Regions from separate parts of the Xanthomonas cerealis pv. cerealis genome, predicted to be linked through region 1. Evidence: predicted binding sites of a transcription regulator. Region 1 holds the regulator's gene; each other region holds the start of a gene.
The links. The regulator HrcA, encoded in region 1, represses chaperone genes, less so after heat shock. The targets are predictions, from matches to a motif close to TTNGCACTCNNNNNNNNNGAGTGCNAA.
Positions count from the first base shown of each region.

Region 1 (9,894 bases):
CCTCGGCCCCGACGGTGAGGCCTATCTGATCACCGAGTTTCAGGACGAAACCCAACGCCAGCAGCAGGCACAGCACAACACGGCGTCCACGCCGGCGCTGCGCTACGAACTGGCCGATGGCCGCAAGCTGATCCGCCGCGGCCAGCAGTTCACCAGCACCGGCGGCGAGCTGACCCTGACCGCGGTGTGAGCGCGCACACGTGCGGCTAGTGGTCAATTATTGACCAAGCCTCTTGACACGCCCGCCCAGCAAGGCGCGCAGGCACTTATCCACATGCTTGCGCGCATTCCATCCACACTGCCTGTGGATGAAGCACAGCCACGCGAGCGGTTTCACCCACGACAGGCGTTATCGGCAACGCCCCGGTCGTGGCTTCAGGGGCAACACCGCTGGCTAGCGCGGCAACACCCGGCCGATGCCGCTGGCGTCGATCTCCGCCGCTGCCGCGTCCAATGCTGTGGTCACGGTCGCCGGATCGAAACCGATGCGGAAATGCAGCTCGCCGGCCGGTGTGCGCGAAGAATGGATCGACGCCAGGCTGACGCCGTGGCGTTCGAACACGTACAGCAAACTGCGTAGCGATCCGGCGCGGTCTTCAGGCAAATAGACGCTGAGGGCCAGCTGTTCGGTCAGATCGGCGAGCAGATAACCGACCCGTTCGTAGCTGTAGTTGCCGTGCGCGATCGCCGCCTCGCCCAGAGCATGGCGGTTGGCGTCGAGGAACTCGGCGCGGAACTGCGCGCGCGCCGTATCGTCGCCGCACGCGACCTGCCCGCGCAGCCGCGCCAGTTGCGCGATCAAGCCATCGAGCACGCCGCCGACATGCGGGTTGCCGAACTGGATGTCTTCATAGATAGCCGGATTCAAGGCCAGGATGCGCGCGATGATTGCGGTGTCCAGTTCGAACGAGGCCGAGCGATACGGCATCAGCGCCTCCAGCGATCCCAGCGTCGGCGCATGCGCGCGCAGCACGCCGGCCTGGGCCAGATGGCTGGCGTGCACCATCGCCTGCACCAACGCCATCACCCGGTCGTGGTGGTCGGGCGTGCTGCGCACGCATTCGGCTTCCAGCGCCGTGCACAGCTGTTGCAGCCACGCGCTCCAGCGGGACAACCGCGCTTCGCACACCACCAGCACGCGGCCCTTGAGCGTCGGCGATTTCGGCGGCGCGGTCATCGGATGCAGGCCGGCCACCTCCGCCTGCGAGGCCAGCATCGCCGCCACCGGCTCGCGCTTGACCGAAGTCACGTCCAGCCACAGTTGCCCGTGTTCGCGCCCGGCGGCGCGGCGCACGTAGTCGCCGATCAGCGCCGGCGTGTGCCGAATCGGCGCGGAGAAGATCAGCACATGCGCGCGTTGCAGCAAGACGTCGGGGTCCAGCGACTGCGGATCGGCCGGATCGTGGCCGATCACCTCCAAGTGCATGCGCTCGCGGAAGAACCGGCTCAGCCAGCGGCCATAGGCGCCGACGCTGCCGACGATGCCGACGACCGGGCGCAGGCTCACGCCAAACGCTCGGTGGCGAAGCGCAGCGGCGTGGCCAGCGCCGCGGGCGCGGCGGCGAGCACGTCCAGTTCCTCGTAGCCACTGGCCAAGGTTGCTTCCAGCGCCGCATGCACGCCGGCGATGGCACGGCCGATCGCCAGCTCGAATGCATCGCCGCGCAACAGGAACGCGACCAGCAACGCCGTCAGCACGTCGCCGGTGCCGGCCACGTCCACCGGCAACAGCGGCGAACACCAGCGGTAAACCGCCGCGCGGCTCACCGCCAGGGTCACCAGCTGGCCCGCGTCGCCGCTGACGCTGTGCGCCAGCACCCACTGCGGCCCACTCGCCAGCAACACGCGCGCCGCGGCGATGGCATCGTCCTGGGCCAGCGCCGGCAGGCCGGTCAGGCGGCCGAGTTCGAACGCATTCGGCGTGACCAGCCAGGCATGCGGCAGCAGGCGTTCGGCGAACACGCGCTCCAGCCCCGGCTCGACGTAGGGCCCGGTATGCGTATCGCCGATCACCGGATCCAGGCAGTAGCGCAGCGCCGGGCACTGCGGCAGCGTGGTGTCGAGCCAATCGGCGAACGCCGTGCCGTTGCCGACGCTGCCGAAATAGCCGGACACCAGCATCCGTGCGCGCTGCGGCAGGCCACGCTCGCTGGCGCCGAGCAATAGCTCGGCGAACCAGTCTGCCGGCAGCACCTTGCCGTGCAGCGTGGCGTAGAACGGCGCATTGCTCAGCAAGGTGGTCGGGATCTCGGCCACGCGCAAGCCCAGCGCACGCAGCGGCGGCACCGCCGCGCTGTTGCCGGCATGGCCGTAGACCAGTTGCGATTGCACGGAAATGACATCGACCGGAACCGGCCCGTCGGGGCGCTGGCGACGGCCGTGGATCAGATGGCTTTCGGCGGATAGCGTCATCGCCGCAGTTTAACGCTTGGGACTCGGGACCCCGAGTCCCAAGCACCTCACGACGTCATCCGGTCCCAGAACCCCTTGACACCGTCGATGAAGGTCGCCGACTTCGGCGAATGCTTGCGCGCGTCCTCGCCGTTGAAGGTGGATTCGAACTGTTCCAGCAGCTTGCGCTGGTCGGCGGTGAGGTTGACCGGGGTTTCGACCACCACGCGGCAATACAGATCGCCTTCGCTGCGGCTGCGCACCGAACGCACGCCCTTGCCGCGTAGCCGGAACAGCTTGCCGGTCTGAGTTTCGGCGGGGATTCGGATCTCCGCCTCGCCGCCCAGGGTGGCCACGCGCACGGTGTCGCCGAGCGCGGCCTGGGAAATGCGGATAGGCACTTCGCAGTGCAGGTCGTCGCCGTCGCGCTGGAAGATCGCGTGCTCGCGCACCCGCACCTCCACGTACAGGTCGCCAGGTGGGGTGCCGGCCGGACCGGCCTCGCCTTCGCCGGACAGGCGGATGCGGTCGCCGTTGTCCACGCCAGGCGGAATCTTCACCGACAGCACCTTGGTTTCCTCGACGCGGCCGGCGCCGTGACAGATGCCGCACGGGTTCTGCACGATCTGGCCGCGCCCGCCGCAATGCGGGCAGCTCTGCTGCATCGCGAAGATGCCGCGCTGGATCCGCACCTGGCCGCGGCCCTGGCAGGTGCTGCAGGTCTCGACCTTGCCGTCTTCCGAACCGCTGCCGTGGCAGTGCTCGCATTCGCCCAGGGTCGGGATGTCGATGCGGCGCTCGGTCCCGGCCACCGCCTCTTCCAGATCCAGTTCCAGCACGTAGCCGATGTCGGCGCCGCGCCGCGCCGCACGGCCGCCGCCACCGGCACCGCCGAAGATGTTGCCGAAGATATCGCCGAAGATGTCCCCCATGTCCGGGCCGCCAGGACCGCCACCGCCGCCCATGCCGTGCTCGAACGCGGCATGGCCGTGCGCGTCGTACATGCGCCGCTTGTTGCCGTCGGACAGGACCTCGTAGGCCTCCTTGCACTCCTTGAACGCGGCCTCCGCGGCGTGGTCGCCCGGGTTGCGATCGGGGTGGTGCTTCATCGCGCAACGGCGATAGGCCTTCTTGAGCTCGTCGTCGCTGACGGTACGGGCCACGCCCAGCACTTCGTAGTAGTCGCGTTTGCTCATAGATCGGGACTCGGGACTCGGGACTCGGGACCCGGCAGGAAGGGGAAGTGATTCAAAGCAGCTACTCCAGGCGATAACGGCAGGACCGGAAAAAAATGGCGGCACCGGAAAACATCGGGACCCGGCAAGTCGCCTTGCCGAGTCCCGGGTCCCGAGCCCCGAGTCCCGGTCTTACTTCTTGTCGTCCTTGACCTCGGTGAACTCGGCGTCGACCACGTCGTCGCCGGCGGCCTGCGCGCCGCCCGGGGCGGCGCCCGGCTGCTGTTCGCCGGCAGCCGCGGCCGCGTACAGCGACTGGCCCGCTTCTTCCAGCGCCTTGGTCTTTGCCTCGATTTGGCCCTTGTCGTCGCCCTTCATCGCCGTTTCCAGGTCCGCCAGCGCCGACTCGACCTTGCCGATCACATCGCCGCCGACCTTGCTGCCGTGCTCGGTGATCGCGCTGCGGGTGGCGTGGATCAGGCCGTCGGCCTGGTTGCGCGCCTGCACCAGCTCGTGGAACTTCTTGTCTTCCTCGCGGTTGGCTTCCGCGTCGGCGACCATCCGCTGGATCTCGTCGTCCGACAGGCCGGAGCCGGCCTTGATCTCGACCTTCTGTTCCTTGTTGGTCTTCTTGTCCTTGGCCGACACGTGCAGGATGCCGTTGGCGTCGATGTCGAAGGACACCTCCACCTGCGGCAGGCCGCGCGGCGCCGGCTCGATCCCGGACAGGTCGAACTTGGCCAGCGACTTGTTGTAGCGGGCCTGCTCACGCTCGCCTTGCAGCACGTGCACGGTGACCGCGGACTGGTTGTCCTCGGCGGTGGAGAAGGTCTGCGAAGCCTTGGTCGGGATCGTGGTGTTCTTCTCGATGATCTTGGTGAACACGCCGCCCAGGGTCTCGATGCCCAGGCTCAACGGAGTCACGTCGAGCAGCAGCACGTCTTTGACGTCGCCGGCCAGCACGCCGCCCTGGATCGCCGCACCCAGCGCCACGGCCTCATCGGGGTTGACGTCCTTGCGCGGTTCCTTGCCGAAGAACTCCGACACCGCCTGCTGCACCTTGGGCATGCGGGTCTGGCCACCGACCAGGATCACCTCGGTCACGTCGCTGGCGCGCAGGCCGGCGTCGTTGAGCGCGGTGCGGCACGGCTCGATGGTGCGCTTGACCAGATCCTCGACCAGCGCCTCGAGCTTGGCCCGGGTCAGCTTGATGTTGAGGTGCTTCGGGCCCGACGCGTCGGCGGTGACGTACGGCAGGTTGACTTCGGTCTGCTGCGAGGACGACAGCTCGATCTTGGCTCGCTCGGCCGCATCCTTCAGGCGCTGCAGCGCCAGCGGATCCTTGCGCAGGTCGATGCCCTGATCCTTGTTGAATTCCTCGACCAGATAGTCGATGACGCGCTTGTCGAAGTCTTCGCCGCCCAGGAAGGTGTCGCCGTTGGTGGCCAGCACTTCGAACTGCTTCTCGCCGTCGACGTTGGCGATCTCGATGATCGAAACGTCGAAGGTGCCGCCGCCCAGGTCGTACACCGCGATCTTGCGGTCGCCGCCCTTGCCCTTGTCCAGGCCGTAGGCCAGCGCCGCGGCGGTTGGCTCGTTGATGATGCGCTTGACGTCCAGGCCGGCGATGCGGCCGGCGTCCTTGGTCGCCTGGCGCTGGCTGTCGTTGAAGTACGCCGGCACGGTGATGACCGCCTCGGTGACGGTCTCGCCCAGGAACGCCTCGGCGGTCTTCTTCATCTTCTCCAGCACCTGCGCGGAGATTTCCTGCGAGGCCAGCTTGCGGCCGTCGGCGGTGGCCACCCAGGCGTCGCCGTTGTCGTGCTGGACGATGCCGTACGGCACCAGGCCGATGTCCTTCTGCACTTCGGCGTCGGTGAACTTGCGGCCGATCAGGCGCTTCACCGCGTAGAAGGTGTTCTTCGGATTGGTGACCGCCTGGCGCTTGGCCGAGGCGCCCACCAGCACTTCGCCGTCCTTGGTGTATGCCACGATCGAGGGCGTGGTGCGGTCACCCTCGGAATTTTCGATGACGCGGGCCTTGCCGCCGTCCATGATCGCCACGCACGAGTTGGTCGTGCCCAGGTCGATACCGATGATCTTGCCCATTGGATGACTCCTGAAAATTTCTGGTGTCCGGCCGCTGCCGGGGTCTGGTTCGGATATAGGGATGGCCGCAGGTCATTCAAGCCATCACCGCAAATTAGCGTTGCGCCGCGGCCGCGCCCGATTCAGGCGCCGCGCACCGGCGGCGCGCGTCAATCGTGCTTGGCGACCACCACGAGCGCCGGCCGCAGCAGGCGTTCGTTGAGCAGGTAGCCCTTCTGGAACACCTGCACCACGTGGCCCGGAGCGATGCCGTCGGCCTCGGCCTGGCTGATCGCCTGGTGGTGCTCCGGGTTGAACGGCTGCCCGGTCGGGTCGAGCAGGGTCAGGCCGTTGTCGGCGGCGACCTTGAGCAGCTGCTTGTAGGTCAGCTCCAGGCCATCGCGCAGCGGGCTGGGCTCGCTGCCGGCGGCGCTCAGGCCGGCGTCCAGGCTGTCGAACACCGGCAGCAGGTCGCCGAGCAGGCGTTCGTTGGCGAACTTGCGCGCCTGTTCGACGTCGCGGGCGATGCGCTTGCGCTGGTTTTCCAGGTCGGCGCGCTCGCGCAGCGTGTCGGCCTTGACCAGCGCCAGCTCGCTGCGCAGCGTCTCGATCTCCGCCTGTAGCGGATCGGAGGCCGGCTGCTGTGCCTCGGAGAGGTGTTCAGAATCGAATTCAGGGTGATCTTGGTTCATTTCCGGTTCCCTGGCGGGAGATACACCCGCCCTACCGCACCACCTATGTGGGCGTGTGCGGCGGATTCAAGATGCTGTGTTGCGTGTTCGGGACTCGGGACCGGGGACCCTGGAGGGGGACACGCGGCCTGGGGCTTGGCTGGCTGGCGGAAAGCAGGGACTGGCGCTGGCCCTGTGCGGGCGCTTGGCGGTCAGCGTTCGCTCGGTGGGGTCGGGTCCAGGGCCGCGCCCAGCACTTCGGCGGCGGTCTGCACCAGCGGGATCACCCGGTCGTAGTCCATGCGCTTGGGGCCGATCACGCCCAGCACGCCCAGCACCTGGCCGCCGGCCATGTACGGCGCGGTGACCAGCGACACGCTCTCCAGGGGCACCACCCCGGTTTCCTCGCCGATGAAGATGCGCACCCCCGGCGCGCGGATGGTGCGCTCCAGCAGTTGCAGGATCTCGCGCTTGCTGGCGAAGATCTCGAACAGCTCGCGCAGCCGCTCCAGGTCCGACAGGTCCTGCACCCCCATCAGCTTGGTCTGCCCGGCCAGCACCATGTCGTCGCCGGCCGGAGCCAGCGCCTGCTCGGCCAGCTCCACGCTGTGTGCCAGCAGCAGCTCCATCTCGTCGCGCGCATGGCGCAGGTCGCGCACCAGGCTGGCGCGGATGTCGGCCAGCGCGCGCCCGGCGAAATGCGCGTTCAGATAATTGGCCACCCGTTCCAGCTCGGCCGGCTCGTAGGCCTTGCGCGGTTCGATGACCCGGTTCTGCACCTCGTTGTCGGCGAACACCAGGATCGCCAGCACCCGGCGCGCGTCCAGCGGCACGAAGTCGATATGCCGGAACGCGAACTGCTCGCGCTTGGGCGCGCTGACCACGCCGACGAAGTGGGTCATCGCCGACAGCAGCTCCGAGGCGCTGCCGAGCAGTGCCTGGGTGCCTGCGGCGTTGCTCATCTCCGCGCGCAGCCGCGCCACCTCGCCCTCCCCCGGCGGACGCATCTGCACCAGGCTGTCGACGAACACCCGGTAGCCGGTGGCGGTGGGAATGCGCCCGGCCGAGGTGTGCGGCGAGCTGAGCAGGCCGGCGTCCTCCAGGTCGGCCAGGATGTTGCGGATCGTCGCCGGGCTCAGGTCCAGCCCGGCATGGCGGGCCAGGGTCTGCGAGCCGACCGGCTCGCCGTCGCGGATGTAGCGCGAGATCAGCGTGCGCAACAGCTGCCGGGCACGTGGGTCGAGCGAGGAGTGGACCGGGGAGGCGCGCATGCAATCAATCCGTGAGACTGGACACTAGATAATGGCTGCATGCCGGCTTGGCAAGTGATTGGCCCACTTACCCGCGCGTGATAGCGTTGCGCGGCCCTGGATTGCGACCCCCATGCTCACACATCTCTCGATCAAGGATTTCGCGGTCGTGCGCGGGACCGAACTGGAACTGGGCCCTGGCATGACCGTGGTGTCGGGCGAAACCGGCGCTGGCAAGTCGCTGATGGTGGACGCGCTCGGCTTCCTGTCCGGGCTGCGCGCCGACAGCGGCGTGGTCCGCCACGGCGCCGACCGCGCCGAGCTGTCGGCCGAATTCGCCGTGCCCGAGGCCGCCCCGGCGCGCGCCTGGCTGCGCGAAAACGAACTCGACGACGACGAACAATGCCAGCTGCGCCGGGTGATCCGCGCCGACGGCGGCTCGCGCGCCTGGATCAATGGCCGTCCGGTGACCCTGTCGCAGCTGGCCGAACTGGCCGGCCACCTGGTCGAAATCCACGGCCAGCACGAACATCAGGCGCTGCTCTCGCGCGGCAGCCAGCTCGGCCTGCTCGACGCCTACGCCCGCAACGAAGCCGAACGCGCCGCGGTGCGCGCCGCCGCCGCCCGCTGGCAGGCACTGCTGGGCGAGCGCGAAACGCTGCTGGCGCAGGGCGACGTGTCCGACCGCATCGGCTTTCTCGAACACCAGCTGGCCGAGCTGCAGCGCGAGGACCTGGCCCCGGCGGCGATCGCCGCGCTGGACGCCAACCATCGCCGCCAGGCCCACGCCGCGGCGCTGATCGGCGCCTGCGAGGGCGCCGCGCAGCGGCTCAATGGCGACGAGGCGCCGGCGGTGCTGGCTCTGCTGCAGCAGACCCGCCACGAACTCGGCAAGGTCGGCGAATACGAACCGCGCCTGGCCGAGGTCGAAGCGCTGATCGACAGCGCTACGATCCAGTTGGAAGAGGCGCTGGCGCTGCTCGACCGGGTGCGCGACGACCTCGACGCCGATCCGGCGCAGTTCGAGGAGATGGAACGCAAGCTGGGCCGGCTGCACGACCTGGCGCGCAAACACCGTGTCACCCCGGACACGCTGGGCGAGCACCGCGACGCGCTGCTGGCTGAGGTCGAGGGTCTGCGCGGGGCCGGCGAACGGCTGGACGTGCTGGATGCGGAAATCGCCCGCGCCACCCAGGCCTGGCGCGACGCCGCCGCCACGCTCAGCGGCACCCGCCAGCGCGGCGCACAGGCGCTGTCGCGCGACACCACGGCATTGATCGGCGAACTGGGCATGGGCGGCGGGCGCTTCGAAATCCAGCTCGAGCCGCACGAGGCCGAGCGCCCCGACCCGGCCGGCGCCGAGCGCGTCGAGTTCCTGGTCGCCGCCAACGCCGGGCAGCCGCCGCGGGCGCTGCGCAAGGTCGCCTCCGGCGGCGAGCTGTCGCGCATCTCGCTGGCGATCGAGGTCGCCGCACTGGGCCTGGACGCGGTGCCGACGATGGTGTTCGACGAAGTGGATTCGGGCATCGGCGGCGCGGTCGCCGACATCGTCGGCAAGAAGCTGCGCGCGCTCGGCGCGCAGCGCCAAGTGCTGTGCGTGACCCACCTGCCGCAGGTCGCTGCCCAGGGCCACGCCCATTACCGGGTCAGCAAGGCGCCGGTCGAGGGCATGACCCAGAGCTCGGTCGAACTGCTGGCGCCGCGCCAGCGCGAGGAAGAACTGGCGCGGATGCTGGGCGGGGTCGAGGTCAGCAAGGAAGCCCGCGCCGCGGCCAAGCGGCTGCTGCAGAGCGCCGCTGGCTGAGACGCCGCCAACAGCACCCAGGACCCGGCGTCGCGGAGGTGCTGCTGCGCCGTTGCAGGAGCGGCTTGGCTTGGCGCCATCGTCGATGACGAGCGCAGGAGAAACCTGCAGCCTTCGGATCGGTCGGGTCGGGGCTGAAAGCCCCTCCTACAGTGCACCCGACCGGCTCGCCGCAAGCCCTGTGAGCGCCCCTTGTGGGAGCGACTTCAGTCGCGACGCACGAAACGGTGAACGCGATGGCTGTGAACAGCACCGTAGCGATGACCCGAGGCCATCCGGAAACTTTCTCTAGCTCAGGCAACCGGCGACAAGCGCCACTGCCCATAGCGCAGCACCCATCAAGCCGATGCCGCCGCCATGCCAGTCTGCTCAGCCCTTCTTGGCGCTCGGGCGCTTGCTGCGCACGTACAGCACCAGCGAGTGCTCTTCCAGCTCGTAGCCATGCTCGGCGGCGATCTTGCGCTGCAGTTCCTCGATCTCGGCGCTCTCGAACTCGATGACGTTGCCGGTATCCA
Region 1 is NZ_CP038228.1:1,254,139-1,264,032, reverse strand. It holds gene E4A48_RS05625 (hypothetical protein) at 1-190, shown strand, start outside; gene E4A48_RS05620 (prephenate dehydrogenase) at 395-1,507, opposite strand; gene pdxY (pyridoxal kinase) at 1,504-2,412, opposite strand; gene dnaJ (molecular chaperone DnaJ) at 2,460-3,587, opposite strand; gene dnaK (molecular chaperone DnaK) at 3,759-5,675, opposite strand; gene grpE (nucleotide exchange factor GrpE) at 5,825-6,346, opposite strand; gene hrcA (heat-inducible transcriptional repressor HrcA) at 6,538-7,596, opposite strand; gene recN (DNA repair protein RecN) at 7,709-9,379, shown strand; gene fur (ferric iron uptake transcriptional regulator) at 9,749-9,894, opposite strand, start outside.

Region 2 (9,894 bases), 2.2 Mb from region 1:
GTTTCCCCTTCCCGCCACGGTCGCCGCATGTCCGCCGAACGCATCCTTCACCCGCGCCTGCGCGAGCGCATCGTCAGCGCCGAAGCCGCCGCCGCACTGATCCAACCGGGCGAGACGGTGGCGATGAGCGGCTTCACCGGTTCCGGTTATCCCAAGGCGGTGCCGATCGCGCTTGCGCAGCGGATCGAGGCCGCACACCTGCAAGGCCAGGCGTTCAAGATCCAGCTGATGACCGGTGCCTCCACCGCGCCGGAACTGGACGGGGCGCTGGCCAAGGCCGAGGGCATCGCCCTGCGCATGCCGTTCCAGACCGACCCGGACGCGCGCCAGCGGATCAATGCCGGCACCCTGGACTACATCGACATCCACCTCAGCCATGTCGCCCAGCACGTGTGGTTCGGCTTCTACGGCGAGATCGACACCGCGGTGGTGGAAGTGGCCGGCATCCGCGAGGACGGCAGCCTGATTCCGTCCACCTCGATCGGCAACAACAAGACCTGGCTGGACCTGGCCAGGAAGGTGATCGTCGAGGTCAACGACTGGCAACCGGCCGGCATCGACGGCATGCACGACGTGTACTACGGCACCGCGCTGCCGCCGCAGCGCAAGCCGATCCCGCTGCTGCACGCCGACGACCGCATCGGCGAGCCGTCGTTGCGCTGCGATCCGGACAAGATCGTGGCGGTGGTGCGTACCCATGGCCCGGACCGCAACAGCCCGTTCACCCCGGCCGACGCGAGCAGCGAGCGCATCGCCGCGCACCTGATCGCCTTCCTCCAGCACGAAGTGAGCAAGGGCCGGTTGCCGGCCAACCTGCTGCCGTTGCAGTCGGGCGTGGGCAACATCCCCAACGCGGTGCTGGCCGGCCTGGCCAGCAGCGGCTTTCGCGACCTGAGCGCCTTCACCGAGGTGATCCAGGACGGCATGCTCGACCTGCTGCGCAGCGGCGTGCTGAAAGTGGCCTCGTGCACGGGGTTTGCGTTGAGTCCTGAGGCGAACGAGGAGTTCAAGCGCAACATCGATTTCTATCGCCAGCGCATCATCCTGCGCACGCAGGAGATTTCCAATCATCCGGAACTGGTGCGGCGGCTGGGCTGCATTGCGATGAACGGCATGATCGAGGCCGACCTGTACGGCAACGTCAATTCCACCCACGTGATGGGCAGCCGCATCATGAACGGCATCGGCGGTTCCGGCGACTTCGCGCGCAACAGTTTCCTGTCGATCTTCCTCAGCCCGAGCACTGCAAAGCACGGCAGCATCTCGGCGATCGTGCCGATGGTCAGCCACGTGGACCACACCGAGCACGACGTCTCCATCATCGTCACCGAACACGGCTTGGCCGACCTGCGCGGGCTGCCGCCGCGGCACCGCGCGCGGCAGCTGATCGACCACTGCGTGGACCCGAGCTACCGCGTGCAGCTGGAAGACTATTTCGACCGCGCGCTGCACGACAGCTACGGCAAGCACACCCCGCACCTGCTGCCCGAGGCGCTGTCCTGGCACCAACGCTGGCTGGACACCGGAAGCATGCACGCGGCGGGTTGACCCATCCAGCGCGCTGCGCAGCGCCAGCACCGCGGCTCCCGCGCTTTTTTGTAGGCTTCAGCCGCGACAAACGAAGTCACGCAGTCGCCGCGACCGGAACGCGGGGACTGAAGTCCCTCCCACAGTGCACCCGGCACGCTGGCCGCGAGACCTTTGTGGGAGCGACTTCAGTCGCGACGAGCGGAGCCGCGATGCTGACAGGCTTCGGACGCGGTCGGCGCCAAAGCCTACACCGTCCCACTATGCATCGATGGACGAGGACACCAGGTCAGGCTCGCTCAGAAACGCCAGCTTGCGCGCACGCGGCAATTGCTTGAGCGCCCATTCGGCGCGCGAGGCGGCGGCACGGTCCGGGTAGGCGCGGCTGGCCAGCAGCCGCAGCGGCGGGTTGGCACGGGTGTACTTGGCACCGGCGCCACGAAGATGCGCCTGATAGCGCGCCTCGAGGTCGAGGGTGATGCCCGCGTAGTAGCTGCCGTTGCGGCATTCGAGCAGGTACAGGAACCAGGGCGGGGCGTCGGCCATGCACGCATTATCGGCCGGCGCGTGATTTGCGCCAGCTTGTGCCGCGCCACAGCGCTTTGCGCCCGGAAAACCGATACGGCGGCGCCGCCGCGCTAAAACGTCGCGCAACCGGCTTTAACGCAACCCGAACACCTTGCCGGTCGCTGCCACACGCCGGCACACCGCCGCCACGGCACGGGCGCATAACTTGACCACCGGCCGAATGCCGTCGATGAAGAAGCTCTCTCCCTTTGGATTCGACGGCACGGCCGGGTCTTTTTGGGCGACACGCAACGAGCACTCGGCTCGCTGCGCATCAGCGCTCGGCCACGCTCAGGCCGCTTGCGACAACCGCACCTGGCGCCGCGCACGTACCGCCTGCGCCAGACGCTCCAGCACCTGCACCGAGCTGTCCCAATCGATGCAGCCGTCGGTGATGCTCTGCCCGTAGACCAGTGGCTGGCCGTCGAGCAGTTCCTGGCGGCCGCCGAGCAGATGGCTCTCCACCATCGCGCCGACGATGCGGGTCTGTCCGGCTTCCAGCTGCGTGGCGATGTCCTCGATCACCTTCGGCTGGTTGTCCGGATTCTTGCCGCTGTTGGCGTGGCTGGCATCGACCATCAGCCGTGCCGGCAACCCGGCCTTCTCCAGCACCTGGCCGGCGGCGGCGACGCTGGCCGCGTCGTAGTTGGGCAGCTTGCCGCCGCGCAGAATCACGTGGCAGTCGGGATTGCCGGTGGTGGTGGCGACCGCGGTCTGGCCGTCCTTGGTCACCGCCAGGAAATGGTGCGGATGCGAGGCCGCGCCAACCGCATCCACCGCGATCTTGACGTCGCCGCTGGTGCCGTTCTTGAAGCCGACCGGGCACGACAGGCCCGAGGCCAGTTCGCGGTGCACCTGGCTTTCGGTGGTGCGCGCGCCGATCGCGCCCCAGGCCACCAGATCGGCAATGTACTGCGGCGAGATGATGTCGAGGAATTCCACGCCGGCCGGCAGGCCGAGGCGGTTGATGTCGCGCAGCAGGCCGCGCGCCAGGCGCAGGCCCTTGTTGATGTCGAAGCTGCCGTCGAGATTGGGATCGTTGATCAGGCCCTTCCAGCCGATCGTGGTGCGCGGCTTCTCGAAGTACACCCGCATCACGATCTCCAGCGCATCGCCGTAGCTGTCGCGCAACGGGCGCAGGCGCTGCGCGTAGTCCATCGCCGCCACCGGATCGTGGATCGAGCACGGGCCGATCACCACCGCCAGGCGGTCGTCGCGGCCGTGCAGGATGTCGTGCAGCGCCGCGCGCGAGGCAGCGACGGTCTGCGAGGCCTGTTCGTCGCAGGGCAGCAGCGACAACAGCTGGGCGGGCGGGGTCAGCGGTTCGATCTTGCGGATGCGCAGATCGTCGGTATGCGGGGCCATGGGGAATCTCTCGGTCGGGTTCTGGGTGGGGGCCAGGTCCGGCGGCATGAAAAAAGCCGCCAGGTTCGCTGGCGGCTTTCGGGGATGCGGCTGAAGTTTCCTTCAGGGTGAACGCACTCCTTCCTCCGCCAGCGGCATCGGAAAACCGTAGTACCAAAAATAAAAGCTGCGGTTGGCGTTCATGGGTTGCATTGATAGCACAGGATTTTTGCGAGTGCCACAGTTGCTGATGCAACTGTGGCTGCGGGACTCGGGACTCGGGACTCGGGACTCGCAAGGCAGGTTAGCGCGCGCAGGTCGGCTCTCGGCTCTTCCGGGTCCCGAGTCCCGACTCAAAAGCCACCTCGCGCCCGATCGCGTCGTGTGCGTGCCGCCACACAAACGCAAAAAAAAGCCCCGCATCGCTGCGGGGCTCCTTTTTCACTGCGGACTGCAGGTCGGCTTGCGCCGGCGTGGATCAGAAATCCATACCGCCCATGCCACCCATGCCGCCGCCCATACCACCGCCACCGCCGGCCGGCTCGTCCTTCTTCGGCGCGTCGGCCACCATCGCTTCGGTGGTGATCATCAGGCCGGCGATCGACGCGGCGTTCTGCAGCGCCGAACGGGTCACCTTGGTCGGATCCAGGATGCCGAACGCGACCATGTCGCCGAACTCGCCGTTGGCGGCGTTGTAGCCGAAGTTGCCGGTGCCTTCCTTGACCCGGTTCAGGATCACCGACGGCTCTTCACCGGCGTTGGTGACGATCTCGCGCAGCGGCGCTTCCATCGCGCGCAGCGCGATCTGGATGCCGTGGGTCTGATCTTCGTTGGCGCCCTTCAGATCGCCGATCGCGGTCAGCGCGCGCACCAGGGCCACACCGCCGCCCGGGACCACGCCTTCTTCCACGGCCGCACGGGTCGCGTGCAGGGCGTCTTCGACGCGCGCCTTCTTTTCCTTCATCTCGATCTCGGTCGAAGCACCGACCTTGATCACTGCCACGCCACCGGCCAGCTTGGCCACGCGCTCCTGCAGCTTCTCGCGGTCGTAGTCCGAAGAGGTCTCTTCGATCTGCGCCTTGATCTGCTTGATGCGCGACTCGATCGCCGAGCTGTCGCCAGCGCCGTCGATGATGGTGGTGTTCTCCTTGGAGACCTGCACCTTCTTGGCGCGGCCCAGGTCCTTGATGGTCGCCTTCTCCAGCGCCAGGCCCACTTCCTCGGAGATCACGGTGCCGCCGGTCAGGGTGGCCATGTCTTCCAGCATCGCCTTGCGACGATCGCCGAAGCCCGGCGCCTTGACCGCCACGACCTTGACGATGCCGCGGATGGTGTTGACCACCAGGGTCGCCAGCGCTTCGCCTTCGACTTCCTCAGCCACGATCAGCAGCGGCTTGCCCGACTTGGCCACGCCTTCCAGCACCGGCAGCAGGTCGCGCACGTTGGAGATCTTCTTGTCGTGCAGCAGGATGTACGGGTCGTCCAGGTCGGCCGACTGGCTCTGCTGGTTGTTGATGAAGTACGGCGACAGGTAGCCGCGGTCGAACTGCATGCCCTCGACCACGTCCAGCTCGTTGTCCAGGCCCGAGCCTTCTTCAACGGTGATGACGCCTTCCTTGCCGACCTTCTTCATCGCGTCGGCGATGATTTGACCGATCGACTCGTCGGAATTGGCCGAGATGGTGCCGACCTGGGCGATCGCCTTGTCGTCGGCGGTGGGCTTGCTGATCTTCTTCAGCTCGACCACGGCGGCCTTGACGGCCTGGTCGATGCCGCGCTTGAGGTCCATCGGGTTCATACCGGCGGCGACCGCCTTGGAACCTTCGCGGATCAGCGCCTGCGCCAGCACGGTGGCGGTGGTGGTGCCGTCGCCGGCGTTGTCGGAGGTCTTGGAGGCGACTTCCTTCACCATCTGCGCGCCCATGTTCTCGAACTTGTCGGCCAGTTCGATTTCCTTGGCGACGGAGACGCCGTCCTTGGTGATGGTCGGCGCGCCGAAGCTCTTCTCGAGCACGACGTTGCGGCCCTTCGGGCCCAGGGTGGCCTTGACGGCATTGGCGAGAATGTTGACGCCGCGCACCATGCGCGAACGAGCGTCTTCACCGAAACGGATATCTTTGGCAGCCATGTGTGTAACTCCGGAATTCGTGATTGGGGATTAGGGATTGGCCAAGAGCGGGATTCGGCGGAGATCCGGGATCGCGCCGCGGCTAGCGCAGCGCGAATCCCGAACCCCCACTCCCGATCCCGCGATCGGCGGCGTTTTAGCCGACGATCGCGAGGATGTCGTCTTCGCGCAGCACCTTGTACTCGACGCCTTCGGCCTTGTAGCTGGAACCGGCGTACTGACCGTAGATGACCTTGTCGCCGACCTTGACCGCCGGGGCGCGGACGCTGCCGTTGTCCAGCGGCTTGCCGCTGCCGATGGCGACGATCTCGCCCTTGGTGGACTTTTCCTTGGCCGAATCCGGGATCACGATGCCGCCGGCGGAAATTTCGTCGGCTTCGATCGGCTTAACTACGACGCGGTCGTGAAGCGGCTTGATGCTCATTGAGAGAGACCCTCTTAAGTGATTGATTGGTCTAGGAAAGGCTGGCGATGTTAGCACTCGCATGTGACGACTGCCAGCAACGCTCGCGAAAAAACCCGGTACGCCGGGATGCGCAAGATGTGGTGCTGGCCGGCGCGCTTTCAAGGGCTGGCGACAAAAAATTTCGTTTCCGCCGCAGGCCCGGCAGCGGATGCGCCTGCTGTCGACACCGCTCGCGTGGAGCCAGCAGAATCCGCCGGACGCCGCCGAGCGCGCCCGCAACGAAGTGGTGAACAGCTTCCAGGGCAACCGCAACCCGTTCATCGACCACCCGCAGTGGGCGACCTCCTCGCTGTTCACCTCGGCCAAGCCGGCGAGCTGCCAGCGGCTCAACTGAGGCGAATCTCCGGCGCGCCGACTGCGGCGCGCAGGGCGCCGCAGGCACCGCGGGTGGCCCGGGTCCATCCGCAGGCGCTCGCGCCGCGTTGAAGGCTCGGCGGCGGATGGCCGCCGGGCCGCTGCTACCGTGCGCAGCCCCCAGGCCGCAGGGAATTTCCCGCTGCGGATCGGTTCGCCGTCGCACAGCCCGGCACCAGCCTCCGGCCATCGCGCACCGACCTGCAACCAGCCACCCGCAGACCTGTACTCACGTCCGAACCAGGCCCGGCAAAGCCCTGCCGGCGTCCCTATACTGTCGGCCGCATGTCTTCGCCCCCACTCCGTTTGCTGTTCAGCACCTGCCCCGATCCGGCCAGCGCCGCGCGGATCGCCCAGGTCTTGGTCGAAGAACGGTTGGCCGCCTGCGTCAGCCGCCTGCCCGGCGTGCACGCCACCTATCGCTGGCAGGACGCCGTGGAGCAGGCCGAGGAAGTGCTGCTGCTCATCAAGACCGCCGCCGACCGCATCCCCGCGCTGCAACAGCGGCTGAGCGAACTGCACCCCTACGACGTTCCCGAACTGATCGAGGTCGAGGTGGCCGGCGGCCTGCCCGCCTACCTGCAGTGGGTGTACGCCGAAACCCGTGAGGAACCGTAAGCCGATGACCGTGTTGCACCGTATCGCCGCCCTGTGCCTGCTGGCCCTGGCCGCCTTCCCCGCCCTGGCGGTCGAGGAAAAGGATCTGCTGCCGGTCGATCAGGCCTTCGTGCTCACCGCGCAGGCGCCCGAGCGCGGCCGCATCGAACTGCACTGGAAGATCGCCGACGGCTACTACCTGTACCGGCACCGGATCGCGGTGCGCGTGCTGAGCAGCTTCAAGCCCAACCCGACCCTGCAACTGCCGGCCGGGCACAAGAAGACCGACCCGTACTTCGGCGAGGTGGAAACCTATCGCGGCGAGTTGAACGCGGTGCAGAGCGGCGTCGCCGATCCCGCCACGACCAGCGTGCAGGTGGAGGTGCGCTACCAGGGCTGCGCCGACGCCGGCGTGTGCTATCCGCCGCAGAAGCGCGTGCTCAAGGTGGCGCTGCCGGCGGCCGAGGCCGGCGCGGCGGCGGCCGCTGGCTCGCCGCTGCCGGGCAGCGCGCCAGGCGCGGCCGGCCCCGCCGCCAAGCCGTTGTTCGGCGGCGGTGCCGGTGCGGTGCAAGGCCTGCCGCTACCGTCGGACCAGGCGTTCGGCTTCGAGGCCATCGTCGGCGACGGCAACACCCTGCTGCTGCGCTTCACCCCGGCGCCGGGCTACTACCTGTATCGCGACCGCACCGCGCTGGCACTGGAAGGCGCGGCGGGCATCCGCACCGGCCTGCCGCGCTGGCCGCAGGGCCGCTCGCACCAGGACGAGCACTTCGGCAACGTGGTGGTGTATTTCGACCAGACCGAGGTCAGCGTGCCGCTGCAGCGCCAGCGCGCCGATGCCGCCGAAGCGACCCTGGTCGCCACCTTCCAGGGCTGCCAGACCGAAGGCATCTGCTATCCGCCGATGACCCGGCGGGTGAAGCTGTCGCTGCCCAAGGGCAAGCTCAGCCCCGCCGACCAGGCCGAGGTGGCACCGTTGCTGGTCACCCCGCTGAACAGCAGCCAGGCCGATGCCAACGTCGCGGCGGCTGACACGGCGGCACCGGTGACCGCGCGCGATGGGGCGAGTGCGCCCGATGCCTCGGCGCACAACGCCGCGCGCAGCACCGCGCCGGTGGCGGAACCGCAAAGCCTGTTGTGGATGCTGCTGCTGGCGCTGGGCGGCGGCCTGGTGCTGAACCTGCTGCCGTGCGTGCTGCCGATCCTGTCGCTGAAGGTGCTGGGCGTGGCGCAGAGCGGCGAGAGCCGCAGCCGCGCGCGCAGCCATGCGCTGTGGTACACGCTGGGCGTGCTGGTGTCCTTCGCCGTGGTCGGCGGCATCGCCGTCGCCGCGCGCCTGCTGTGGGGCTTCCAGCTGCAGCGCCCGGGCTTCGTCGCAGTACTGGTGTACCTGATGTTCGTGGTCGGCTTGAGCCTATCGGGCGTGTTCACCCTCAGCGCCAATCTTGGCGGGCTGGGCCAGTCGCTGTCCTCGCGCAGCGGCCCGGTCGGCGACTTCTTCACCGGCGTGCTGGCTTGCGTGGTATCCAGCGCCTGCATCGGCCCGTTCATGGGCCCGGCACTGGGATATGCGCTGACCGCGCCGCCGGCGATGGCGATGCTGGTGTTCCTGACCCTGGGCCTGGGCCTGGCGCTGCCGTTCCTGCTGATCGGCTTCGTGCCGTCGCTGGCCAGGCGCCTGCCCAAGCCCGGCGCGTGGATGGAAACGCTCAAGCAGGTGCTGGCGTTCCCGATGTACCTGACCGCGATCTGGCTGCTGTGGGTGCTGGGCAAGCAGCGCGGGGTGGACGCGGTGGCGTTGCTGCTGGTCGGCGCCACCCTGTTGGCGCTGGGCCTGTGGTGGTTCGAGCGCGCACGCTGGCGCGGCCACAAGACGGGCATGCGCCTGGCCAGCGTATTGCTGCTGCTGGCACTGGTGCCGGCCTGGGGCGTGACGCGGCTGGCGCCGCCCGGCGCCACAGTGGAGCGCAACACGGTGGCGTATTCGCCGCAGATGCTTGACCGGCTGCGTACCGACAACCGCGTGGTGTTCGTCAACATGACCGCCGACTGGTGCGTGACCTGCAAGGCCAACGAGCGCAACGTGTTCAGCAGCGACGCCTTCCGCGACACGCTCAAGCGCGTGGATGCGGTGTACATGAAGGGCGACTGGACCAACGAGGACGAGCGCATCAGCGCCTTCCTCGCCGAACACAAGGCGGTGGGGGTGCCGCTGTACGTGGTCTACGGCCCGGGCGCGCCGCCGACCGTGCTGCCGCCGGTACTGAGCCAGGCGGTGGTCGAGGACGCGCTGCTGCGCGCCTCGCGATGAAGGCCACGCCGCCGCGTCTGTTCGCGGTGGCGGTGATCGCGGCGGCGCTGGGCCTGCTCGCCGCGCAATTCTGGTGGCATAGGCCGGCTGACACGCCGACCAGCGACAGCGCGGTGCCCACAGGCGTCGTTGCGGCCGGCCCAGGCGACCTGGCACCGGCGCTGCGCCTGCCCACGCTCGACGGCGGCAGCCTGACCCTGGCCCAGTTCCGCGGCCGCCCGCTGCTGGTCAACGTCTGGGCAAGCTGGTGCGAACCGTGCGTGCGCGAGATGCCGGAGCTCGATCGGCTGGCGCGCGCGCAGCAGGCCGACGGCCTGCAGGTGCTGGGCATCGCCCTGGACCGTCCCCGGGACGTGCGCGCGTTCCTGCAGCGGATCCCGATCGCCTACCCGATCGCGCTGGAAACCCCCGGCCCGGCCGACGCCAGCGTGCGCCTGGGTGACACCCAGGGCCTGCTGCCGTACAGCGTGCTGATCGACGCCAACGGCCGCATCGTGCGGCAGAAGCTGGGGCCGTTCGCGCCGGGCGAAGCGGAACGCTGGGCGCAGTTGCCGTAGGTGCTGGTTTGCGCACTCGCTCCTGTACCCGTTTACGCACTCG
Region 2 is NZ_CP038228.1:3,434,559-3,444,452, forward strand. It holds gene E4A48_RS15220 (acetyl-CoA hydrolase/transferase family protein) at 28-1,548, shown strand; gene E4A48_RS15225 (GIY-YIG nuclease family protein) at 1,789-2,073, opposite strand; gene E4A48_RS20625 (hypothetical protein) at 2,188-2,346, opposite strand; gene E4A48_RS15230 (3-deoxy-7-phosphoheptulonate synthase) at 2,386-3,459, opposite strand; gene groL (chaperonin GroEL) at 3,917-5,566, opposite strand; gene E4A48_RS15240 (co-chaperone GroES) at 5,703-5,990, opposite strand; partial or broken gene E4A48_RS15245 (endonuclease) at 6,181-6,366, shown strand; gene cutA (divalent-cation tolerance protein CutA) at 6,672-7,004, shown strand; gene E4A48_RS15255 (protein-disulfide reductase DsbD family protein) at 7,009-9,294, shown strand; gene E4A48_RS15260 (TlpA disulfide reductase family protein) at 9,291-9,851, shown strand.
Region 2: a site for HrcA is predicted at 6,041-6,067, ahead of E4A48_RS15240 (co-chaperone GroES). Genes of this name have one in related genera too.

Region 3 (9,894 bases), 1.5 Mb from region 1:
CCGCCGCAACCACCACCTGTTTCAGCCGCTGCTGTACCAGGTCGCCACCGCCGGCTTGTCGTCGCCGGACATCGCCGCGCCGCTGCGCCAGATCCTGCGCAAGCAGGACAACGTAGCAGTGCGCCTGGGCGAAGTGGTGCGCCTGGACAAGCAGGCGCGGCAGGTGCACCTGGCCGGCGGCGAGACGCTGGACTACGACTACCTGCTGGTCGCCACCGGCGCCACTCATGCCTACTTCGGCCATGACGAGTGGGCCAAGCACGCGCCCGGCCTGAAGACCCTGGACGACGCACTGCACCTGCGCCGCCACCTGTTGCTGGCATTCGAACGCGCCGAAGCCGAGAGCGACCCCGCCGCGCGCGCGGCCTGGCTCAGCTTCGCCATCGTCGGCGGCGGCCCGACCGGGGTGGAACTGGCCGGCACCCTGGCCGAAATCGCGCGGCATACGCTCAAGCACGAATTCCGCCGCATCGATCCTGCCGAGGCCAGGGTGCGGCTGATCGAAGCCGGCCCGCGCGTGCTCGCCTCGTTCCCGGAACGGCTGTCGGCAAAGGCGCAGAAACAACTGGAAAAGCTCGGCGTGGACGTGCTGACCGGCGTGCCGGTGGCCGACATCGACGCCAACGGCTACCGCCTGGGTAGCACCTTCGTGCCCGCGCGCACCGTGGTCTGGGCCGCCGGCGTGGCCGCCTCGCCGCTGGCGCGGACCCTGGACGTGCCGCTGGACCGCAGCGGCCGGGTGCAGGTGCAGCCGGATCTGAGCATCCCCGGGCATCCGGAAGTCTTCGTCGCCGGCGACCTGGCCGCCCTGCAGCAGGGCGACGGCAAGCCGGTGCCCGGGGTGGCACCGGCCGCCAAACAGATGGGCCGGCACGTCGCCGGGAACCTGGCCAAGCGGCTGCGCGGCGAAGCCGGCGACGCGCCGTTCCGCTATGCCGACTACGGCAACCTGGCCACCATCGGGCGCATGGCCGCGATCGTGCACCTGGGCCGGCTGCAGCTGTCCGGCCTGCTGGCCTGGTGGTTCTGGCTGGCCGCGCACGTGTTCTTCCTGATCGGCTTCCGCAACCGCCTGGTAGTGCTGCTCAACTGGGCCTGGGCGTATTGGAGCTACCAGCGCGCGGCGCGCATCATCCTCGGCGACGACGCGCGCGCGGCCGCACCGGAGCCGCCAGCGGCCGCGTGACACCCTGCGGCTGGGCTGCGATCCTGGCCGCCCTTTGCCGCTGCGTAGTGCCGTCTTGGCGACCTTCCTGTTCCTGCTCGACCTGCTCGGCACCTTCGTGTTCGCGATCAGCGGCGCCACCGTCGGCGTGCGCCACCGCCTGGACCTGTTCGGCGTGCTGGTGCTGTCGTGCGCGGCCGCGGTCTCCGGCGGCATCGCCCGCGACGTGCTGATCGGTGCCACCCCGCCGGCCGCGCTCGGCGATGCGCGCTACCTCGGCGTTGCCTGCCTGGCCGGGCTGCTGACCTTCTACAGCCACAACACGGTCGAGCGCCTGCGCAACCCGGTGCAACTCTTCGACGCGCTCGGTCTAGCGCTGTTCGCGGTGTACGGCACCAGCAAGGCGCTGGCGTTCGGCCTGGGTCCGCTCAGCGCGACCCTGCTCGGCATGCTCAGCGGCATCGGCGGCGGCATCGTCCGCGATCTGCTGGTGGTACGCACGCCGGTGGTGCTGCAGGCCGAGCTGTACGCGGTGGCGGCCTTGCTCGGCGGCGGCGTGGTCGCCGCGGCGCATGCGTTGCACCTGCCGCAGCCATGGGGCCTGGCGATCGGCGCCACGCTGTGCTTCGGCCTGCGCTTCATGGCGATCCGCTACGGCTGGCATCTGCCGGTGGCGCGGCCGCCGCCGGAGCCGTGACCGTCAACGCGCGGGTCCGCACCGCGGCTCCGCATGCATTGGCGCAACGAAAAAGGCCCGGAAAACCGGGCCTTCTTGCTTGGCGGATCGATCGTCCGCAACTGGGCGCAACCCTCACGCCACGAACAACGCCTTCATCTTCTTCAGCGCGTTGGCTTCGATCTGGCGGATGCGCTCGGCGGACACGCCGTACTCGTCGGCCAGCTCCTGCAGCGTGATCTTGCTGTCGGCATCCAGCCAGCGGCGCTTGATGATGTCGCGCGAACGCGCATCCAGCTCGGCCAGGCCTTCGCGCAGCAGCTGCAGCTGGTTGTCTTCGCTGTCGGCACGCTCGTAGACCTGGGAAGGATCTTCCTCGGCGGCCGTCAGGTAGGCAGCCGGCGACGGCGGCGCGTGGTCGTCGTCGTCGTCGGACGGCGCATCGAAGCCAATGTCGCGACCGGACAGGCGCGACTCCATCTCCAGCACCTCGCGCTCGGACACATTGAGGTCCTTGGCGACCGCGGTCACTTCCGCCGCGTTCATCCAGCCCAGGCGGGTCTTGGACTTGCGCAGATTGAAGAACAGCTTGCGCTGCGCCTTGGTCGTGGCGACCTTGACGATGCGCCAATTCTTCAGGATGTACTCGTGCATTTCGGCACGGATCCAGTGCACCGCGAAGCTGACCAAGCGCACGCCCATTTCCGGGTCGAAGCGCTTGACCGCCTTCATCAGGCCGATGTTGCCTTCCTGGATCAGGTCGCCCAGCGGCAAGCCGTAGCCGTTGTAACCGCGGGCCACGTGGACCACGAAGCGCAGATGCGAATGGACCAGCTCGCGCGCCGCATCCAGGTCTTCCTGGTCGCGATAACGCACCGCCAGCGCGCGCTCCTCTTCGGAGGTCAGCACCGGGATCTGGTGCACGGCGCCGATATAGGCATCCAGCGAACCGAGCGGACTGGGGATCGGAAGATTGTTGGCCACCAGCGCGGTGGCAGGGATGGTCTGGCTCATAGGGCTCATCTTAGCAGTCAACTAACTAGACTGCTGGGTACAGTAAAAAGTTCCTGCGTTCTATTCATGCAACATTCGCCCCAGAGAATGGACTGTGACAGAAGCCACTGGAACACTGAGGAAAGCAGGCGTAACCGGTTACGAGCACCAAAACTAGCACCAGTCCTGCGAAATTTGCGTAGACGCGACGCACCTTGGACGCCGCCGTCGAATCACGGTTCAGCCGCCGCCCGCGGCCGCATCCAGCGCCGCGCGCGGCGGCAGGCTCCAGTCGATCGGCGCGGCGCCGCAGCGGCGCAGGTAGTCGTTGGCCGCCGAGAAGTGCTTGCAGCCCAGAAAGCCGCGGTGCGCCGACAACGGCGAGGGATGCGGCGCCTTCAGCACGCGGTGGCGGCGGGTGTCGATGACCTTGCCCTTGGCCTGGGCGTAGCTGCCCCACAGCAGGAACACCAGGCCTTCGCGCTCGCGGTTCAAGGTTTCCACCACATGATCGGTGAAGCCTTCCCAGCCCTTGCCCTGATGCGCACCGGCGCGGCCTTCCTCGACCGTCAGCACCGCATTGAGCAGCAGCACGCCGCGCTGCGCCCACGGCAGCAGGCAACCGTGATCGGGACGGCGGATGCCCAGGTCGTCCTCGATCTCCTTGTAGATGTTCAGCAGCGACGGCGGCACCGGCACCCCGGGCAGCACCGAGAAGCACAGCCCGTGCGCCTGGCCGTAGCCGTGGTACGGATCCTGACCGAGAATCACCACCTCGACCTGCGCGAACGGGGTCGCGTCGAACGCGGCGAAGATCTGCCGCCCGGGCGGGAAGATGCGTGCGCCGGCGGCCTTGCGCTGGCGCAGGAACGCGGCCAGTTCGCGCATCTCCGGGCGCAGCAGCCAGTCGCCGATCTGCGCCTTCCACGAGGGTTCCAGTTGTATCCGGGTGTCGTCTTCGTTGCTCATGCAGGTTCGGCAGATCGATCGGTCACAGGATCACGGCAGTGTCGTTGAGCTTGGCCAGGCGCAGCTGGAACAGCACCTTGGTGACCAGCAGGCGCTCCTCGATCGGCTTTTGCACCAGATCGTTGGCGCCGGCGCGCAGCAGCTCGGACTGGTTGTGCGGATTGCTGTCACCGGTCATCACCAGCACCGGCATGCGCCGCTTGCCGTAGGCAAAGTCGATGCGGATGCGCTGCACCACGTCGCGGCCATTGAGTTCGCCCTTCAGGGTGACATCGGTCAGCACCAGGTCGATGCGGCGGGTGGTGCGGCCCAGCGATTCGGCGGTCAGCAGCGCGAACGCGTCCTCGGCGGTCAGCACGTGCACCACGCGCAGTTCCTGGCGCTCAAGCATGCGCTTGGTCGCCTCGGCCACCACGCGGCTGTCCTCGACGTAGAGGATGGTAGCGCCGGCCACCGGCTGCGGCTGCACGTAGCCGCGGATGAAGGTCGCCAGCGCCTCGTGGCCCAGCGCCTTGTCGAAATAGTCGGTGACGTATTCGGTGAAGCGGCGTTCGACCAGGTGCTGCTGCGCGTCGCCGGAAACCACGATCACCGGCACGTAGGCCTGGCCGGCGGCCTCGCGCACGCTGCGTGCCAGGGCCAAGCCGTCGCCGTCGGGCAGCGCCAGCGAGGTGGTGACCAGGTTCACCGGGCCGGCCTGCAGCGCCCCGCGCGCCTCGGCGATGCTGGCGCAGCCGACCACTTCCACGTCCGGCAGTTCGCGGTGCAGCACGTCGGCGATCAGCTTGCGCACCAGCTTGGAGCCGTCCACGACCATCACCCGCGGGGCGTCGCTGATCAGGTGCTTGAGCTCGTGCCGGGACATGTGCGCCTCAGGTATCGGTGGGACGCGTCTGGCGCAGGAAGTGGCCGGTCACCAGCCAGGCGCCGAGCCAGCCCAGCAACAGGGTGCCGAGCAACACGAACCCCGAGTGCAAGGCGTCCAGCCCGAGCAGCGCGAAATGGCTGCCGTAGCTGTCGGCCAGTTCCGCCAGCGGCGGCCCCAGCGCCAGCCCGGACGCGGCGATCAGGCCCAGCGCCAGCACCCCGGCGCCGAAGCCGTACCAGGCGCCCAGGTACAGGAACGGGCGGCGGATGAAACCGTCGCTGGCACCGAGCAACTGCAGCACGCCGATTTCCTCGCGCCGCGACTGGATGTCCAGGCGCACGGTGTTGCCGACCACCAAGGCCGCGCCGGCGCCGAGCAGCACCGACAGCACCTGCACCAGGCGCTCGCCGAAGCGCAGCCAGCCGTCCAGGCGCTTGCGCCACAGCGCGTCGTGCTGGACCAGGTCGGCCTGCGGCAGCGCGCTCAGCGCCGCCGCCAGCTGCGCGTCGTCGGCCGCGGCCGGGGTAACGATCAGCAGGGTCGGCAGCGGGTTGTCGTCGAGCGCGTCCAGCGCATCGCCGAGCCCGGCGCTGTCGCGCAGTTCGGCCATGCCCTGTTCGGGCGTGCGCAGCGCCACCGCGGCGACGTCGGGGCGGCCGCGTAAGGTCGCGGCCAGCGCATTGGCCGCGGCGGCATCGACCCCGGTCTTCAGGAACACATTGATGTCGCGCGACTGCTGCACGTTGCCGGCGAACTGCTTGAGGTTGTCCAGCGCGATCGACAGCCCCAACGGTAGCGCCAAAGCCAGCGCCATCACTGCCATCGTCAGCAGCGTCGCCCACGGCTTGCGCATGGCCCGGCCGAGGCTGTAGACGATGCTGTGCAAGTGGTGGTCCCACCACACGCCCAGGCGCGAGGGCGCGGCGCCGCCGCCGGCATTGCGTGTACTCATTCGGCCAGGTCCTGTGGAGAGATGTCGTCGGCCAGGCGGCCGTGGTCCAGGATCAGCACGCGCTTGCGCATCTGCTTGAGCAGCGCCAGGTCGTGGCTGACCACCAGCACGCTGGTGCCGCGCGCCGGCAATTCGGCGAACAGCTGCATGATCTCGGCGGCCAGGGTCGGGTCGAGGTTGCCGGTGGGTTCGTCGGCGACCAGCAAGCGCGGCTCGGCGACCATCGCCCGGGCGATGCCCACGCGTTGCTGCTCGCCGGCCGACAGCTGCGACGGCAGCGCCTTCTCGCGATGGCCCAGGGCCATCCGCTCCAGCATCGAGCGCACGCGCTTGCCGATCTCGGCGCGGCGGGTGCCGCGCAGGATCAGCGGCAGCGCCACGTTCTCGGCGATGCTGCGGTCCATCAGCAGGCGGTGGTCCTGGTACACGACGCCGACCTCGCGCCGGTGCAGCGGCACGCGCCGCCCGCGCACCTTCAGCAGGTTGCGCTCGCCGAACAGCACCGCCCCGCGCGACGGACGCTCGCTGAGATGGATCAATTTGAGCAAGGTGCTCTTGCCCGCCCCGGAATGGCCGGTGACGAACAGCATCTCGCCCTCCTCCACCTGGAAGCTGACATCCACCAGGGCCTCGTGGCCACCGGCGTACTGTTTGCTGACATTGTCGAACCGCAGAACGCTCATCCGGCGATTATGCCGGAGCGGCCCGGGTTTTCGTCCACCGTGCGCGCGCCACGAACGGTGGAGCGCCGGTTCAGGAGCTGGAAACCAGCGAACGCAGCTTGCGGCCGAGGCGGGTCAGGAACGAATCGTTCGCTGCGGCGGCCGGCGCGGCGCCACGCTCGCCCTGGCGCGCGGCCTTGACCTGCACCGGCTTGGTCGGCGCGTCGCTGCTCGCGACGGCGGCAGCGCCCTCGGCGCCTTCGGCACCTTCCAGCGGACGGCCGCCGCGGCGACGCCGGCGCTTGCGCGGCGGGCGCTCGGCGTCCGTCGCAGGCGCGCCTTCGGCGGCCGCGCGGGCCGGCTTGGGCATGGGCGCCGCGGCCGCTGGCGCGGCTTCGGTGGCGAACGCCGCGGGCGCGGCGGCGACAGCTCCGGTCGCTACCCCGGCATCGGCTTCGGCCGGACGCGGGGTGCGCGGGCGCCGCGGCTTACCGTCGGCAGCACGCGCTTCGCGGCGGCCGCCGGCACCGCCGCCCGGGCCGCTACGGCCAGCGCCGGGCTTGCCGCGGCTGCCGCCGCCGCCGCGACGCTGTTCGTCGGCCTCGCGCTGCGCACGCGCCTCGCGGAAGATGTCGCCGATGCTTTCGTCGGCATCCGCATCGACCTCGACCGCTTCGCCTTCGACCACCGCACGCGGGGTGCGCGGCAGCGCAACCAGCAGTTCGGCGGTGACCGGCTCGACCGGGATCTTCTGCTCGATGTAGGCCTCGATGTCCGGCAGGCTCATCGCATAGCGCTCGCAGGCGAAGCTGATCGCGTCGCCTTCCTCGCCCAGCCGCGCGGTGCGGCCGATGCGGTGCACGTAATCCTCGGCGTCGAACGGCAGGTCGTAGTTGTAGACGTACTTGACGCCATCGATGTGCAGGCCGCGCGCGGCCACGTCGGTGGCGACCAGGATCTCCAGCTGACCCTTCTGGAAGCGGTTGAGCAGGGTCTCGCGCTTCTTCTGCGGCACGTCGCCGGACAGCACGCCGACCCGGTAGCCATTGCGCTCCAGCGAACGCGCCACGCGTTCGACGAAGGCCTTGGTGTTGACGAACACCATGGTGCGCGCGCCCTCGCTGCGCGACAGCAGGCCCAGCAGCAGGGTCAGCTTCTCCTCGTCGGAGGGGAAGTAGATGCGCTGGCGCACGCGCGCGGCGGTGATGCTCTCGGTCTCGACCACGAGCTTTTCCGGCTCGTTCATGTGTTCGTAGGCCAGTTCCAGCACGCGGTGGCTGAGCGTGGCCGAGAACAGCAGGGTCTGCCGGGTGCCGCGCTCGGGCATGCGCCGCAGCAGGAAGCGGATGTCCTTGATGAAGCCCAGGTCGAACATGCGATCGGCTTCATCGAGCACGCAGATCTCGCATGCGTGCAGCGACACCACTTTGTGTTGCTTGACGTAGTCGATCAGCCGGCCCGGGGTGGCGATGATCACGTCCACGCCCTGCTGCAGCAGTTCGCGCTGCTTGTCGTAGTCCACGCCGCCGTAGACCAGCGCGAAGCGCAGGCCCAGGTCGGCGCCGAACTTGACCGCGTCCTTGTGGATCTGGATCGCCAGTTCGCGGGTCGGAGCCAGGATCAACGCGCGCGGATCCTCGGGCTTGCGGTCGGCCAACGCCGGGCGGCTGAGCAGGCGGTTCATCACCGTCACCAGGAACGCCAGGGTCTTGCCGGTACCGGTCTGGGCCTGGCCGGCCACGTCGCGGCCCGGCAGGGCCACCGGCAGGGTCAGCGCCTGGATCGGCGTGCAGCGGGTGAAACCAGCGCCTTCGAGGCCGGCCAGCAGCGCCGGTTGCAGCTCGAACGCGGAAAAAGTCACATCGGTCAGCGGTTTGTCGCTCATCATTCCATCTTCGTCAGGCCACCCCGCCCGAAGCGTAAGGTCGCGGCTTGCATCGGCCCCGACAGCGTCGCACACTGGCGACTTCCATGCCGGGTCGCGCGACAGGGGGAATCCCTTGATTTCGCCGCGCAATGCCCCAGTTTACCGCAATGCGGCGGCCACCCGGTCCGGCCGGTCGCATTGGCCCAGGAGATACCCCCAAGTGAGCGATAAGGTCCTACACGTCGGCGACGCCGATTTCGATACCGCCGTGCTGCAATCCGGCGAGCCGGTCCTGGTGGACTTCTGGGCGGAATGGTGCGGCCCGTGCAAGATGATCGCCCCGGTGCTGGACGACCTGGCCGACACCTACGACGGCAAGCTCAAGGTGGCCAAGGTCAACGTGGACGAGAACCGCGCCACCGCGATCAAGTACCACGTGCGCTCGATCCCGATGCTACTGCTGTTCAAGGATGGCAAGGTCCAGGCCACCCAGATCGGCGCGGTCGGCAAGGGCCAGCTGACCCAGATGATCGACAAGACCCTCGGCGGCGCCGCGGCCTGAGTCTGTCGCTGGCCGTTCCGGAGCGGAGCGGCCGCTTTGTCAAAGGCCGCGGCATGATGCCGGCCGGCTGAATCGCCCCGTAACGCCTGCTTGCCGTGGTTGCGCGGCGATGATAGTGTCAGTGCATCCGGTGGCATTCGCGCACCGCACCCCCTCTGGAAGATTCTCTTCTAGACCCCTTCCCAACCCGTTTGCCCCCACGCTGGGCGCTCGCACTCATAGCGAGGAATGACCACTTGTCCGATCACACCACCACCGAACCCGGGAGCGTCGATGCCCCCGCCGAGAAGCGCGCGCGCAAGCCGCGTGTCAGCAAGCCTGTCACCGGCGCTGAAGGCGGAGCGGAGCATGGCGCACCTGCGCAGCCGAACCTGCCGTTGAACCCGGTTCCGGCCCAGGCCGACGTGCCCCGCGCCGCACCCCAGCAGGAACGGCAGGAACGCGCCGCGCCGCAGGAACACGCGCAGGCCGCATCGCAGCAGCCCCAGCCCCAGTCCCAGTCCCAGTCCCAGCACGCTCCCGCTTCCGGCGGCGATGCCCAGGGCCAGGGCGGCGGCAACCAGAACGACGGCGGCGAGCCGCGCGAAGGCGGCAACCCGCGCTTCAACAACCAGAATCCGCAGAACCAGAACAACCAGAACAACCAGCAGGGCAATCGCCGCGACCGCTTCCGCAATCGCCGCGATCGTGGTGGCGGTGGCGGCGGTCGCTTCCCGGACAACGGCCTGCCCAACGACAGCGGCGCCAACGAAGTGTTCGTGCCGCGTCCGCACGCCAACGTGCCGGAAGGCTTCCCGATCTACTCGCTGAGCGACCTGAAGCGGATGCCGGCGCAGAAGCTGCTGGACATCGCCGAGCAGCTCAACATCCAGGACGGCGTGGCCCGCGCGCGCAAGCAGGACGTGATCTTCGCGCTGCTGAAGGTGCTGACCCGCCACGGCGAAGGCGTCGCCGCCGACGGCGTGCTGGAAATCCTGCCGGACGGCTTCGGCTTCCTGCGCGCGGCCGAGGCCAGCTACCTGGCCGGCCCGGACGACACCTACATCTCGCCCAGCCAGATCCGCCGCTTCAACCTGCGCACCGGCGACCACCTGTCCGGACGCATCCGCTTCCCGAAGGACGGCGAACGCTACTTCGCGCTGTCGATCGTCGACACGATCAACGGCGAGCCGCTGGAAGC
Region 3 is NZ_CP038228.1:4,381,628-4,391,521, reverse strand. It holds gene E4A48_RS19395 (NAD(P)/FAD-dependent oxidoreductase) at 1-1,186, shown strand, start outside; gene E4A48_RS19390 (trimeric intracellular cation channel family protein) at 1,242-1,862, shown strand; gene rpoH (RNA polymerase sigma factor RpoH) at 1,977-2,855, opposite strand; gene ung (uracil-DNA glycosylase) at 3,075-3,803, opposite strand; gene E4A48_RS19375 (response regulator) at 3,826-4,668, opposite strand; gene ftsX (permease-like cell division protein FtsX) at 4,676-5,623, opposite strand; gene ftsE (cell division ATP-binding protein FtsE) at 5,620-6,306, opposite strand; gene rhlB (ATP-dependent RNA helicase RhlB) at 6,377-8,170, opposite strand; gene trxA (thioredoxin TrxA) at 8,373-8,714, shown strand; gene rho (transcription termination factor Rho) at 8,951-9,894, shown strand, end outside.
Region 3: a site for HrcA is predicted at 2,866-2,892, ahead of rpoH (RNA polymerase sigma factor RpoH). Genes of this name have one in related genera too.